2 regions of the Paenilisteria weihenstephanensis genome follow, and region 2 is predicted to be linked to the other one. Evidence: a T-box and tRNA genes for the amino acid it is inferred to sense, from the RefSeq annotation. Region 2 holds a T-box; the other holds one or more tRNA genes.
What was found. The T-box of region 2 lies ahead of thrS (threonine--tRNA ligase). A T-box ahead of a tRNA ligase gene usually reads a tRNA of that ligase, here a tRNA-Thr.
Positions count from the first base shown of each region.

Region 1: it has a tRNA-Thr gene. The T-box ahead of thrS (threonine--tRNA ligase) is inferred to sense a tRNA for this amino acid. The anticodon was not compared.

Region 1 covers NZ_CP011102.1:2,905,535-2,911,888, forward strand. The annotation lists gene UE46_RS14010 (energy-coupling factor ABC transporter ATP-binding protein) at 1-286, opposite strand, end outside; gene UE46_RS14015 (acetamidase/formamidase family protein) at 654-1,547, shown strand; gene UE46_RS14020 (winged helix DNA-binding domain-containing protein) at 1,588-2,667, opposite strand; rRNA gene rrf (5S ribosomal RNA) at 2,746-2,861, opposite strand; tRNA gene UE46_RS14030 (tRNA-Thr) at 2,881-2,953, opposite strand; tRNA gene UE46_RS14035 (tRNA-Asn) at 3,010-3,082, opposite strand; rRNA gene rrf (5S ribosomal RNA) at 3,093-3,208, opposite strand; rRNA gene UE46_RS14045 (23S ribosomal RNA) at 3,303-6,234, opposite strand.
Region 2 covers NZ_CP011102.1:1,987,540-1,993,893, forward strand. The annotation lists gene hemA (glutamyl-tRNA reductase) at 1-768, opposite strand, end outside; gene yihA (ribosome biogenesis GTP-binding protein YihA/YsxC) at 862-1,446, opposite strand; gene thrS (threonine--tRNA ligase) at 1,553-3,475, opposite strand; T-box leader at 3,572-3,806, opposite strand; gene dnaI (primosomal protein DnaI) at 3,882-4,805, opposite strand; gene UE46_RS09670 (replication initiation and membrane attachment family protein) at 4,811-6,217, opposite strand; gene nrdR (transcriptional regulator NrdR) at 6,234-6,354, opposite strand, start outside.

The DNA of each region.
Region 1 (6,354 bases), 920 kb from region 2:
CAACAAACTGATTATCCGGATTTTGAAATACCATCCCAACTTGCTTCCGAATATCCCAAATCGTTTTTTCACCCAATTTGAAGTGTCCAATTTTGACCATACCCTCCGTCGGGAACAGCAAGCCGTTCAAGAGCTTTGCAATCGTCGACTTTCCAGACCCATTATGCCCAACCAGCGCCAACCACTCGCCCCTTTTCACCGTAAAAGAAACATCCTTCACCGCAAAATTATCTTCATCCTCATATTTATAACTAACGTGATCCAATTTCACAAAATCATCCGACATCACGCACACCTCACTCTCACACGATCCTATACCCTGCCTATTATAGTATAAAAAAACACCCCGCGCAAAGAAAGCTTTTTCTATCCGTACAATCACACAAACAAAATAAAAGTATTTTTCACGTTTTAGACTATTTAAGATTGGGATAAAAATACTCGTAAACCGTCATCAATCCCCATCTTTAAAATATATCTAACCCTTTAAGCAATCTAACCCAATAAAAACAAACAATTCGTCTCAAACTGTTCACAATATATCCATGTACTTCGTTTTAGAGAGATGCTATACTTTTATCAAAGTAATCAAATAAATTTTATTATTCATTGTTACTTCATGTACAACACTCTAAAAGAAAGGAGAAATTTTGATGCATCCCATGACGAAACACCATGTTATTTATGCAATGGATAAGAACGCCGAGCCCAGTATGACAGTTGATAATGGTTCAGTAGTAACCTTAGAAACATACGACTGCTTTGAAAACCAAATTATATCCGAACATCAGCCTTTCCATCAACTTGATTGGAACAAAGTGAATCCAGCAACCGGTCCGATTTTCATCAAGGACGCCGAACCTGGAGACATACTGGCTGTAACTATAGAGAAGATTCAATTAATAGGAAACACGACAATGTTAACGGGCCCAAATTTAGGAGTCCTTGGTGATGACCTAACAGAAAACACTATCCGCCAGTTTCCAATTGTAAATGACCAACTTATTTTTTCAAAAGAAATAAACGTTCCGATCAACAAAATGATAGGTGTTATCGGCACAGCACCCGCTGGAGAACCTATCTCATGTGGCATACCAGACGCGCACGGTGGCAATATGGACTGCAAAGAGATCACAGAAGGCGTAACACTATTCCTTCCCGTTAACGTCCCTGGCGCTCTACTCGCGCTTGGTGACGTCCACGCTGCAATGGCGGACGGAGAAGTATCTGTTTCCGGCGCCGAAATTGCCAGCCAAATCACGATGCGCCTCCAAGTAGTTAAAAATAAAAACTGGCCGACACCGAGTCTAATCAATGATGAAAAAATCATCACCATCGCATCCGCACCAACACTTGACGAGGCCAGCATAATCGCAACAAAGAACATGGTTCAACTTTTGACAGACGCAACAAAGGCAACACAAGTAGAAGCGATCATGTTACTTTCACTCGCAGGTGACCTTCGAATCTGCCAAGTTGTTGATCCAAACAAGACCGTACGCATGGAACTACCACTCCAATACTGGTCTGAAAACCCATTTCTATAAGAATATGACACAATCGGTGCAAAACAATCCGATTGTGTTTTTATTCATACTCAAATCCCTGCAACCGCTTTTCAAGAAACATCGACAACCTTTCTGCCTCAACAGTAACACGCCTCTTATCGCTCGCAGAAATTCGCCCGAAAGCATAACAAGTAAAGCGAATCGTCTCCCCTTTAATTATATATCTCCACGTCCCCCGAATTTTCCCATCAATCAGCAATACAGCCTCAACATGCCCCGCAGTCCGCCAAATCTCCTTCTCATATTTCGCATCCGCAAGCCACCCCTTATCAGCAAAACTAACAAAAAGCGGATCAAATTTCCCAAGCAATTTCACCTGTGGAATCACTTCCTGCTTACTTAAATCCAATTCACCCTGAGGATAATAATAAACCTTCCCATCAATATCAAAACGCGCTAATCCATCCTCAATCCTCCGAAAAGCCTTCAAAAATACATAATTCGGCAACCCACTCCAATGCTTAAAATCCGCCAAAGTAGCTGGACCATAGGAAGCTAAATACCGAGATAAAAACCTATCCATTGCATATTCATCCACATTATCCCGCCATGAATCCTGCGATATGCCATCCACCCATTTCCGATGTGCATAAAATCGCGTACTCGGCCTCTGTGGCACAGCATAAATCTGACCAAGCAAAGAAGCTTCAATCAACACACCACCCCAGGTCATTAATTTTTTAGCTTGATCTCCCATCAACTGAGCCAGTTCTTCTTTCGCTATAAACCGTTCCGCTCTTCCAAGCCTGTCGATTCTCATCAACAAATCGTCCAAATCGACACCTAAATCCTCACAATGCTTCCTCACCCACGTTCTTCTAGGCGAATAAATCTCGTGCAAGTTTTTCCAATCCTCTGGCACATACAAATGCACCGTAGTCCTTTGCCCCCAAAGCTTAATAATTTCATTCCGAGCATATACCTGGTCCAATATATCCCTTGTCAGCCCATCCACCCGATGAAATAAACTGATTTCACCAAACTGCTGATACTGCGCTTGAATCCCAATCAACTTTTCCGTACAACCTACCACCGATTCGAAAGAACTACCTAACCCCGAGTTAACAATCCGTATATTCCTCACCTGATCTAAATCCAAACCAACCATCCTCCATTTCTGAACATAAAAAATAGCCTACAAATCAATTACGATTTCATAGACTATCATACATCATTTGCCTGGCAACGATCTACTCTCACAGGGGGAAGCCCCCTACTACCATCGACGCTGAGAAACTTAACTTCCGTGTTCGGGATGGGAACGGGTGTGACCTTCTCGCAGTAACCACCAGACATTATTTATATCATATAAAGCTTCCAACCAGATTCGAACTGGTGACCTCTTCCTTACCATGGAAGTGCTCTACCTACTGAGCTATGGAAGCGCTAATATCGAGATACTTCTAACACACCTCAAAACTCTAGTTAAACAAAAATAAGGCTCCACAGGCAAGACTCGAACTTGCGACCGATCGGTTAACAGCCGATTGCTCTACCAACTGAGCTACTGTGGAATAATACATTGCCCGGCGACGACCTACTCTCACAGGGGGAAGCCCCCTACTACCATCGGCGCTGAAAAGCTTAACTTCCGTGTTCGGGATGGGAACGGGTGTGACCTCTTCGCCGTAACCACCAGACAATGTTTTGATAGAAAGAATTCTGTTCTCTCAAAACTAGATAAGAAAGTCGGTCTGTGCATGACCGTTCGGAGTCCGAGCCTCCATATTACGTTTGGTTAAGTCCTCGATCGATTAGTATTTGTCCGCTCCATATGTCGCCATACTTCCACTCCAAACCTATCTACCTGATCTTCTTTCAGGGATCTTACTTTCCGAAGAAATGGGAAATCTCATCTTGAGGGGGGCTTCACGCTTAGATGCTTTCAGCGTTTATCCCTGCCACACATAGCTACCCAGCGATGCTCCTGGCGGAACAACTGGTACACCAGCGGTGTGTCCATCCCGGTCCTCTCGTACTAAGGACAGCTCCTCTCAAATTTCCTGCGCCCGCGACGGATAGGGACCGAACTGTCTCACGACGTTCTGAACCCAGCTCGCGTGCCGCTTTAATGGGCGAACAGCCCAACCCTTGGGACCGACTACAGCCCCAGGATGCGACGAGCCGACATCGAGGTGCCAAACCTCCCCGTCGATGTGGACTCTTGGGGGAGATAAGCCTGTTATCCCCGGGGTAGCTTTTATCCGTTGAGCGATGGCCCTTCCATGCGGAACCACCGGATCACTAAGCCCGACTTTCGTCCCTGCTCGACTTGTCAGTCTCGCAGTCAAGCTCCCTTGTGCCTTTACACTCTGCGAATGATTTCCATCCATTCTGAGGGAACCTTTGGGCGCCTCCGTTACTCTTTAGGAGGCGACCGCCCCAGTCAAACTGCCCACCTGACACTGTCTCCCCACGCGCTAAGCGTGGTGGGTTAGAATGGTCATACAGCCAGGGTAGTATCCCACCATTGCCTCCTCGTAAGCTAGCGCTCACGTCTCTTCGGCTCCTACCTATCCTGTACAAGCGGTACAAACATTCCATATCAGGTTGCAGTAAAGCTCCACGGGGTCTTTCCGTCCTGTCGCGGGTAACCTGCATCTTCACAGGTACTATAATTTCACCGAGTCTCTCGTTGAGACAGTGCCCAGATCGTTGCGCCTTTCGTGCGGGTCGGAACTTACCCGACAAGGAATTTCGCTACCTTAGGACCGTTATAGTTACGGCCGCCGTTTACTGGGGCTTCAATTCGTACCTTCGCTTGCGCTAAGCACTCCTCTTAACCTTCCAGCACCGGGCAGGCGTCAGCCCCTATACGTCACCTTACGGTTTTGCAGAGACCTGTGTTTTTGCTAAACAGTCGCCTGGGCCTATTCACTGCGGCTCTCTCGGGCTTTCACCCTAATAGAGCACCCCTTCTCCCGAAGTTACGGGGTCATTTTGCCGAGTTCCTTAACGAGAGTTCTCTCGCTCACCTTAGGATTCTCTCCTCATCTACCTGTGTCGGTTTGCGGTACGGGCAGTACTATTCTAACTAGAGGCTTTTCTTGACAGCGTGAAATCAGGAACTTCCGTACTTAATTTCCTTCCCCATCACAGCTCATGCTTCGCGAGAAGCGGATTTGCCTACTTCTCACACTCACTGCTTGGACGCACATTTCCATCCGTGCGATTCCCTATCCTTCTGTGTCACCCCATTGCTCAAACAAACAGCACTGGTACAGGAATATCTACCTGTTGTCCATCGCCTACGCCTATCGGCCTCAGCTTAGGTCCCGACTAACCCTGAGCGGACGAGCCTTCCTCAGGAAACCTTAGATATTCGGTGGACGGGATTCTCACCCGTCTTTCGCTACTCATACCGGCATTCTCACTTCTAAGCGCTCCACCAGTCCTTCCGGTCTGACTTCACCGCCCTTAGAACGCTCTCCTACCACGAACATCCAAAGATGTTCATCCACAGTTTCGGTAATATGTTTAGCCCCGGTACATTTTCGGCGCGGGGTCACTCGACCAGTGAGCTATTACGCACTCTTTCAATGGTGGCTGCTTCTAAGCCAACATCCTGGTTGTCTATGCAACCCCACATCCTTTTCCACTTAACATATATTTTGGGACCTTAACTGGTGGTCTGGGCTGTTTCCCTTTCGACTACGGATCTTATCACTCGCAGTCTGACTCCCGAGTATAAGTACATGGCATTCGGAGTTTATCTGAATTCGGTAACCCGAGAAGGGCCCCTAGTCCAAACAGTGCTCTACCTCCACGACTCTTTACCTCGAGGCTAGCCCTAAAGCTATTTCGGAGAGAACCAGCTATCTCCAGGTTCGATTGGAATTTCTCCGCTACCCACACCTCATCCCCGCACTTTTCAACGTGCGTGGGTTCGGACCTCCAGTGAGTATTACCTCACCTTCATCCTGGACATGGGTAGATCACCTGGTTTCGGGTCTACGACCTGTTACTCATGCGCCCTATTCAGACTCGCTTTCGCTACGGCTCCGCTTTTTCCGCTTAACCTTGCAACAAATCGTAACTCGCCGGTTCATTCTACAAAAGGCACGCTATCACCCATTAACGGGCTCTAACTACTTGTAGGCACACGGTTTCAGGAACTGTTTCACTCCCCTTCCGGGGTGCTTTTCACCTTTCCCTCACGGTACTGGTTCACTATCGGTCACTAGGGAGTATTTAGCCTTGGGAGATGGTCCTCCCGGATTCCGACGGAATTTCACGTGTTCCGCCGTACTCAGGATCCACTCTGGAGGGAAAATGATTTCAATTACAGGGCTGTTACCTTCTTTGGCGGGCCTTTCCAGACCACTTCGTTTACCACTTTCTTTTGTAACTCCGTATAGAGTGTCCTACAACCCCAAGAAGCAAGCTTCTTGGTTTGGGCTCTTTCCGTTTCGCTCGCCGCTACTCAGGAAATCGATTTTTCTTTCTCTTCCTCCAGGTACTTAGATGTTTCAGTTCCCTGGGTCTGCCTTCCTTACGCTATGTATTCACGTAAGGATACTATCCGACTAAAGATAGTGGGTTCCCCCATTCGGAAATCTCTGGATCAACGCTTACGTACAGCTCCCCAAAGCATATCGGTGTTAGTCCCGTCCTTCTTCGGCTCCTAGTGCCAAGGCATCCACCGTGCGCCCTTTCTAACTTAACCATGTGGGTCGTTGTTCTTTCGAACTCGCCACGGGTATGTTCCTAACGTCTACGAGCCAGCGATGGCCGTATCGGTTAGTTGAAAGGTTACTTTCAGTTGATTCTCGGTTCTTACTTGGTT
Region 2 (6,354 bases):
GATTGGTTTTGTTGATGAAGTTGACGTGATCACAATTTCTGCCTCTGCTAATTTTTGAGCTATATCAGTCAGATGATCCCACTTTACTTCGTGCTTATTCGCAAGCATTTCCGCGCGTTCGCTCGTACGGTTGAGTAAAGTTATATCTGATATTTTAGCTCCTTTCATATTTTGAAGCGCTAATACGCCCATTTTACCTGCTCCGATAATAAGTGTTTTCTTATTCGCTACGTCTTCGCTTCTTCTTTTGATGATTTCCACAGCAGCGTAACTAATCGATACTGCATTTTCATTTATCTTCATAGTATGATGCATATTTTTAGCAAAATGAACCGCTTCCCGGAAAAGTTGATTTAAAATTGTTCCAGTTGTCCCGAAATCTTGAGCATGGGTAAAAGCGTCCTTCACCTGTCCAAGAATTTGGGTTTCGCCTATAATTAAAGAATCTAGACCACTTGTGACGCGATATAGATGTTTAACTGCAGCTTCTTCTTCAAAAAACAGCAAATAAGGCTCCAAAATTTGCATGTCCATTTGGAACCAATTTGCTAAGAAGCGTTTGATATAGTATCTGCCTGTGTGAATTTGATCCACTACAGCAAAGATTTCGGTGCGATTACAGGTAGAGATAATGACGTTTTCTAAAATGCTTTTTTCTTGATGCAAGGAAACTAATGCCATCTCCTCTTCTTCTGGATTGAAAGTTAGCCGCTCTCGTATTTCGATTGGCGCACTTGTATGATTTAGACCGACAGAGAGAATGTACATCAATAAGCCTCCTTTTTCATTTAATAAATTCAAGCTTCATTCTAACACTTTTCCAAGTGGGCGCCAACTTGTTCGCTTGTGAATTAGCGGAACTTATTTCATTGCCTCTTCAATAAGTTGCCAAGCTTCTTCTTTGCCCATTTTTGTTTCTGATGAAAACATTACAAAACCATCTGTTGGGTCAAAATCTAGTGCTTCTTTGACAATTTTCATGTTTTTATGCCATTTACTACGCGGAATTTTATCTGCTTTTGTAGCAATAACAATTGTTGGAATTTGATAGTATTTCAAAAACTCATACATATTCCGGTCATCTTCGGTCGGTTTATGACGTAAATCTACAATTTGAATCACCGCTTTTAATGGCGTTCTACTCGTCATGTAAGTTTCAATCATCTCGCCCCATTTTTGACGTTCTTTTTTAGAAACTTTTGCAAAGCCGTAGCCGGGAACATCGACGAAGAAAAAGGAATCTTCAATTTTATAAAAGTTCAATGTTTGCGTTTTCCCTGGTTTTTGTGATATCCGAGCCATACTTTTACGGCGAATCATCGTATTGATGAAAGAAGACTTACCTACATTAGATCGGCCCGCAAGCGCGAATTCTGGCAATCCACCATCTGGATACTGTTCTTTCCAAACAGCACTTATTACAAGTTCTACATTATTTATATTCATATTTTCCACCTTTATCTAAAATGATCTTTTTTAAGTATAACGGAATTAGCCCAATTAAGCAAAAAGGCTCTCCTATAATGGGAGAACCTCATTTACATTTATTATACTAGAATTGGGATACTTCTGCTTGAACGCGTGCAATAAATTCATCTAATGGCAATGTTTCTGAATCTTTTTCGCCATATTTCCGTACATTGACTGTGTTATTTTCGACCTCTTGATCGCCGATAACAAGTGCGTAAGGAATTTTCTTAGTTTGTGCTTCGCGGATTTTATATCCTAATTTTTCATTGCGTTCGTCGATTTCAACACGGAAGCCTGCATACATTAGCTTGTCTTTTAATGCTTTACTATGATCCATATGGGCATCAATGCTAACAGGGATAACCTCCATTTGAATCGGTGCTAACCATGTTGGGAATGCGCCTTTATATTCTTCAATCAAATAGGCAACAAAGCGTTCCATAGTAGACACGACACCGCGGTGAATAACGACTGGACGATGTTTTTCTCCATCCTCGCCGATATAAGTTAGGTCAAAACGTTCTGGAAGTAGGAAATCTAGCTGCACAGTAGACAATGTTTCGTCTTTGCCGATCGCAGTTTTAACCATAACATCGAGTTTTGGTCCGTAGAACGCTGCTTCGCCATCTGCTTCGTAGTAATCTAAGCCCATATCATCCATCGCATCTTTTAACATGCCTTGCGCTTTTTCCCACATAGCGTCGTCATCGAAATATTTTTCAGTGTTTTCTGGGTCACGATAGCTAAGACGGAAACTATAGTCAGTGATATCAAAATCCTTATATACAGCCAAAACAAGCTCTACTACGCGTTTAAATTCGTCTTGAATTTGGTCCGGACGAACAAACACATGCGCGTCATTAAGCGTCATGCCGCGAACTCGTTGCAATCCTGAAAGCGCCCCACTCATTTCGTAACGGTGCATCATACCAAGTTCTGCAATACGAATAGGCAACTCACGGTAACTGTGAATATCATTTTTATAGATCATCATGTGATGTGGGCAGTTCATCGGACGTAGCACAAGTTCTTCATTGTCCATTTTCATTGTTGGGAACATATCTTCGTGATAGTGATCCCAGTGACCACTTGTTTTGTAAAGCTCCACGTTAGCCATGATTGGAGTGTAAACGTGGTTGTAGCCTAGGCGTTCCTCTTTATCAACGATGTAACGCTCAATAACGCGGCGAATTGTCGCACCTTTTGGAAGCCATAGCGGTAAGCCTTGTCCAACTTCTTGACTGTTAGCGAATAGTTCTAGCTCTTTACCTAGCTTACGATGATCGCGCTCTTTCGCTTCTTGTTGCATACGTAAAAATTCTTTCAAACCGTTTTTATCAAAAAAGGCTGTGCCGTAAATACGTTGTAGCATTTTGTTGTTGCTATCTCCACGCCAGTAAGCACCAGCAACGCTTAGTAATTGGAATACTTGGATTTTGCCAGTGGAAGGAACGTGAATACCACGACATAGATCGAAAAATTCGCCTTGTGTATAGATAGTCACTGTTTCGTCTGCTGGAATTGCTTCGATTAGCTCCAGTTTATAATGATCACCGATAGCTTTGAAACGCTTAATTGCTTCTTCACGTGACACTTCTTCGCGAGTAATCGGTAGGTTTTCACGAACAATTTTTTGCATTTCTTTTTCGATCACTGGGAAAGTTTCTTCGCTGATTACAGCCTCTGTATCGATATCATAGTAGAATCCTGTATCGATTGCTGGACCAACACCAAAAGCCACATCTGGATATAAGCGTTTTAGAGCTTGAGCTAGTAAATGTGCCGAGCTATGTCGTAGAATTTGTAGCGCGTCTTCATGATCTGGAGTCACGATTTCAACTTTTGAATCCTCGTGAATCGGTGTCACAAGGTCAACCAATGTTCCGTTCACTTTACCTGCTAATGCCTTCTTCTTAAGGCCTGGGCTGATTGATGCCGCGATATCCGCTGTGGAAACGCCAGCCTCAAATTCTTTTACTGCACCATCTGGAAATGTAATTTTCATTTTCTTCGACTCCTTCTTCAATTTTTAGACGAAACGCGGACATTTGAAGCACATTCTAACTTTTTAGGAACAAAAAAAGACCCATCCCATGCTTATGCAAGGGACGAGTCTTTCAACACGTGGTTCCACCCAAGATTTAAGAATTCCGAAAAATTCTACTCTTGTCACAGTTAACGGTGTGATCCGTTTCAACCTACTTTCAAGAGAACTTGATTTCGAGTGAAAAGTTCAAAGGGGGTCACTTTATTGGCTAATTAGGAGGGTCTCAGCAATGCCTCCTTCTCTGTGAATCAGACACAAAATAAAATGTTGTCCTTATCAATACTTGTTTCATCATTACTTGTATTATAAATCGGATTGCTTGAAATGGCAAGCTTTACTTGAAGCAAATTTCAAAATACGATTTCTAATACCTGCGATTACGTCCGTCAAGCTCTACCTCTTTGGCTAGATAGCGCACTCGCTCCATGATTCTACGTGCTTTCATCCGTTCTTCATTTCCGTTATTTGAGAACATTAAATGATTCTCTAAATGCTCCATACTGTAGTTGGAAGAAAAAAAAGTCGGTAATTCTTCCTGCATTCTGAATTGTAAAATAGCACCAAGTACTTCATCACGAGTCCATGTTGTCATGGATTCTGCGCCTATATCGTCCAACATCAGAATTTCTGTTTCTTTCGCGAATTGAATCTTTTCACCAACGCTATTATCCGCGATAGATTGTTTGATTTCACGCATGAATTCAGGTAAATAAACAAGTGTTGTGGAGATTCCTTTTAGGGCTAAATCCTTCGCCATGGCACCAAGCAAATAAGATTTTCCCGTTCCAAAACTTCCATGAATATATAAGCCTTTTTGCATACCGGTTGAACCTTTTTGGTACGTGCTCAGGAATTCTCCTGCTGCTAAAAATGCCGCACTGCGCGATTCGTTGTCTATTGTGAAATCATCCATTGTTGCTTCCATGATTTGTTTCGGCATATACAAAGAACGAATTCGTTTTTCGATAGCGCGCTGTCGGTCCGCTTGTATTTTTTCTTCTGTTGGATAATAAGTTACCGTAATGTAATCACCATTCAGACTTAGACGAGGCGCATAACCAGGCATTAATGTGTCTTTCTTATCTTGGTATTTTTGATGCTCCGTCATGAATTCGTACAGTTTCGATAAGTTTTGATTAATAATCTGCTCATTGATGTCCTCGTTATTTGCTTTTAAGAAGTCCTGAACTGGACTATAGGCGAGAACTTGTTGTTTTAACGTTTCATATTGCTTCTCAAAATCACGACCTTGGAATAGTTGGCCAAGTGTGCGTTCAATTTTATCCATCTTTGTCACCTACCTTCTTTTAAGCGTTTTTTCATTTCTTCTACTTGCTTGTCGAGAGTTGACTTTTCACGGCTTGTCATTGCTTTTTCAACAGGTTTGACCTCTTCTTTATCGAACCAGTCTGGCAATACTTCTTTTCGACCTTGCTGTTTATATTTATTATTTTTATTGCGGTAATCTGTTGGTTCTTTCTTCGTGCCTTCTTCTTGTAGTTTTTTATATTTTTCATGTTCTGCCCAAGCCATTTCCATCGCTTCTTTTGCCGTTTGCACTTTTTTACGTTTCCAATGGGCCGCAATGGTTAGCATGAAGTTTTTCGCGATTTTACCGTCTAAACGCAACAATACGTACTCGATTAATACGTTCATCACTGGGATTGGTAGGTTTTGTTGGTTCATCACTTCATCGATGATTTTCAAATCGGTTTCGGCGGGAACTGCTCCGTCACTTATGTCGATGAGTAACTGATATGGCGTGACTCTGTCTAGATAGGCTTGGAGCGCTTCGATATCAGAGGCATCTTCTGGCCTTGTTATTTGCTCAGCTTCTTCTTTGTTAACATTTTGCTGCGTTTTGGCTGTTAATTCTGGTAAACGATTATGCTGCAATTGGTAGCCATCTCGAACAATTTTGCGCAAATAATCCAAATCGAGCGAACCATCCGCTTGTACAGAGCGATATAAATAATGCACCATATCGAGCTCTTCGACGGCATAAATGGCATGGAGTTTCAAAATACACGCGCGAACTTCTTCGGTTATCGCATTGCGGGATAACATTGTTGGCGATAAACTCTGGAGCAATACTGCAAAATCAAAGGTCTTGTCGTCGAGGGTAACCCCCTGTGATTTGGCGCGACCAATCGGCTCACCGTTCGTTACGGCACTTACGGGATGCTCGCTACCATTAAACGTCTCAAAAACATCTTGGAACGAACACGTCACCTCATCGAATCCTTCTTCTGACATCGGCTCATCGGAAAAGAAGCGGCGTAAGCGTTGGTATTGCGCATTACCAATTTTGCTGTATAAATAAATATTTAAAAGGCCATCTGAGAAAAATTGTTCTGGCGAAAGCGGTGCTGCCATTTCATATATGTAATGTCGGGATTCACCTGTCGTTCGCACGAAACTACGTAACAAACCCAATCCCTCCAATTTCAATCGTGCTTGGAAAAGATTAGCTAAACTGATTCCGAGTAGATTTAATAATTGGCTGTGACTATGACTTTCTGACCACAGCCTGTTTTCTTCCACTTCTGTAACGAGTGTGTCGTAAAGCGCTAGACATTCCGCGCCCATGAGTGGCTGATACAAGAAGGTCATAATTTTGCGATCTTTTTCTGATAGGACGCCATTCGCTTTTACTTGATAGCTATCTACCGGTTGTAATTCCATCCAAAATTCTGCCACTCTACTCCACCTTTCTTTATTCATGTCTTGTTTTATTCATCAAATCTTTTAATTCATCTACAAAAACACTGATATCTTTGAATTGACGGTACACGGAAGCAAAACGAACGTAAGCTACTTCATCGAGTGTTGCCAAT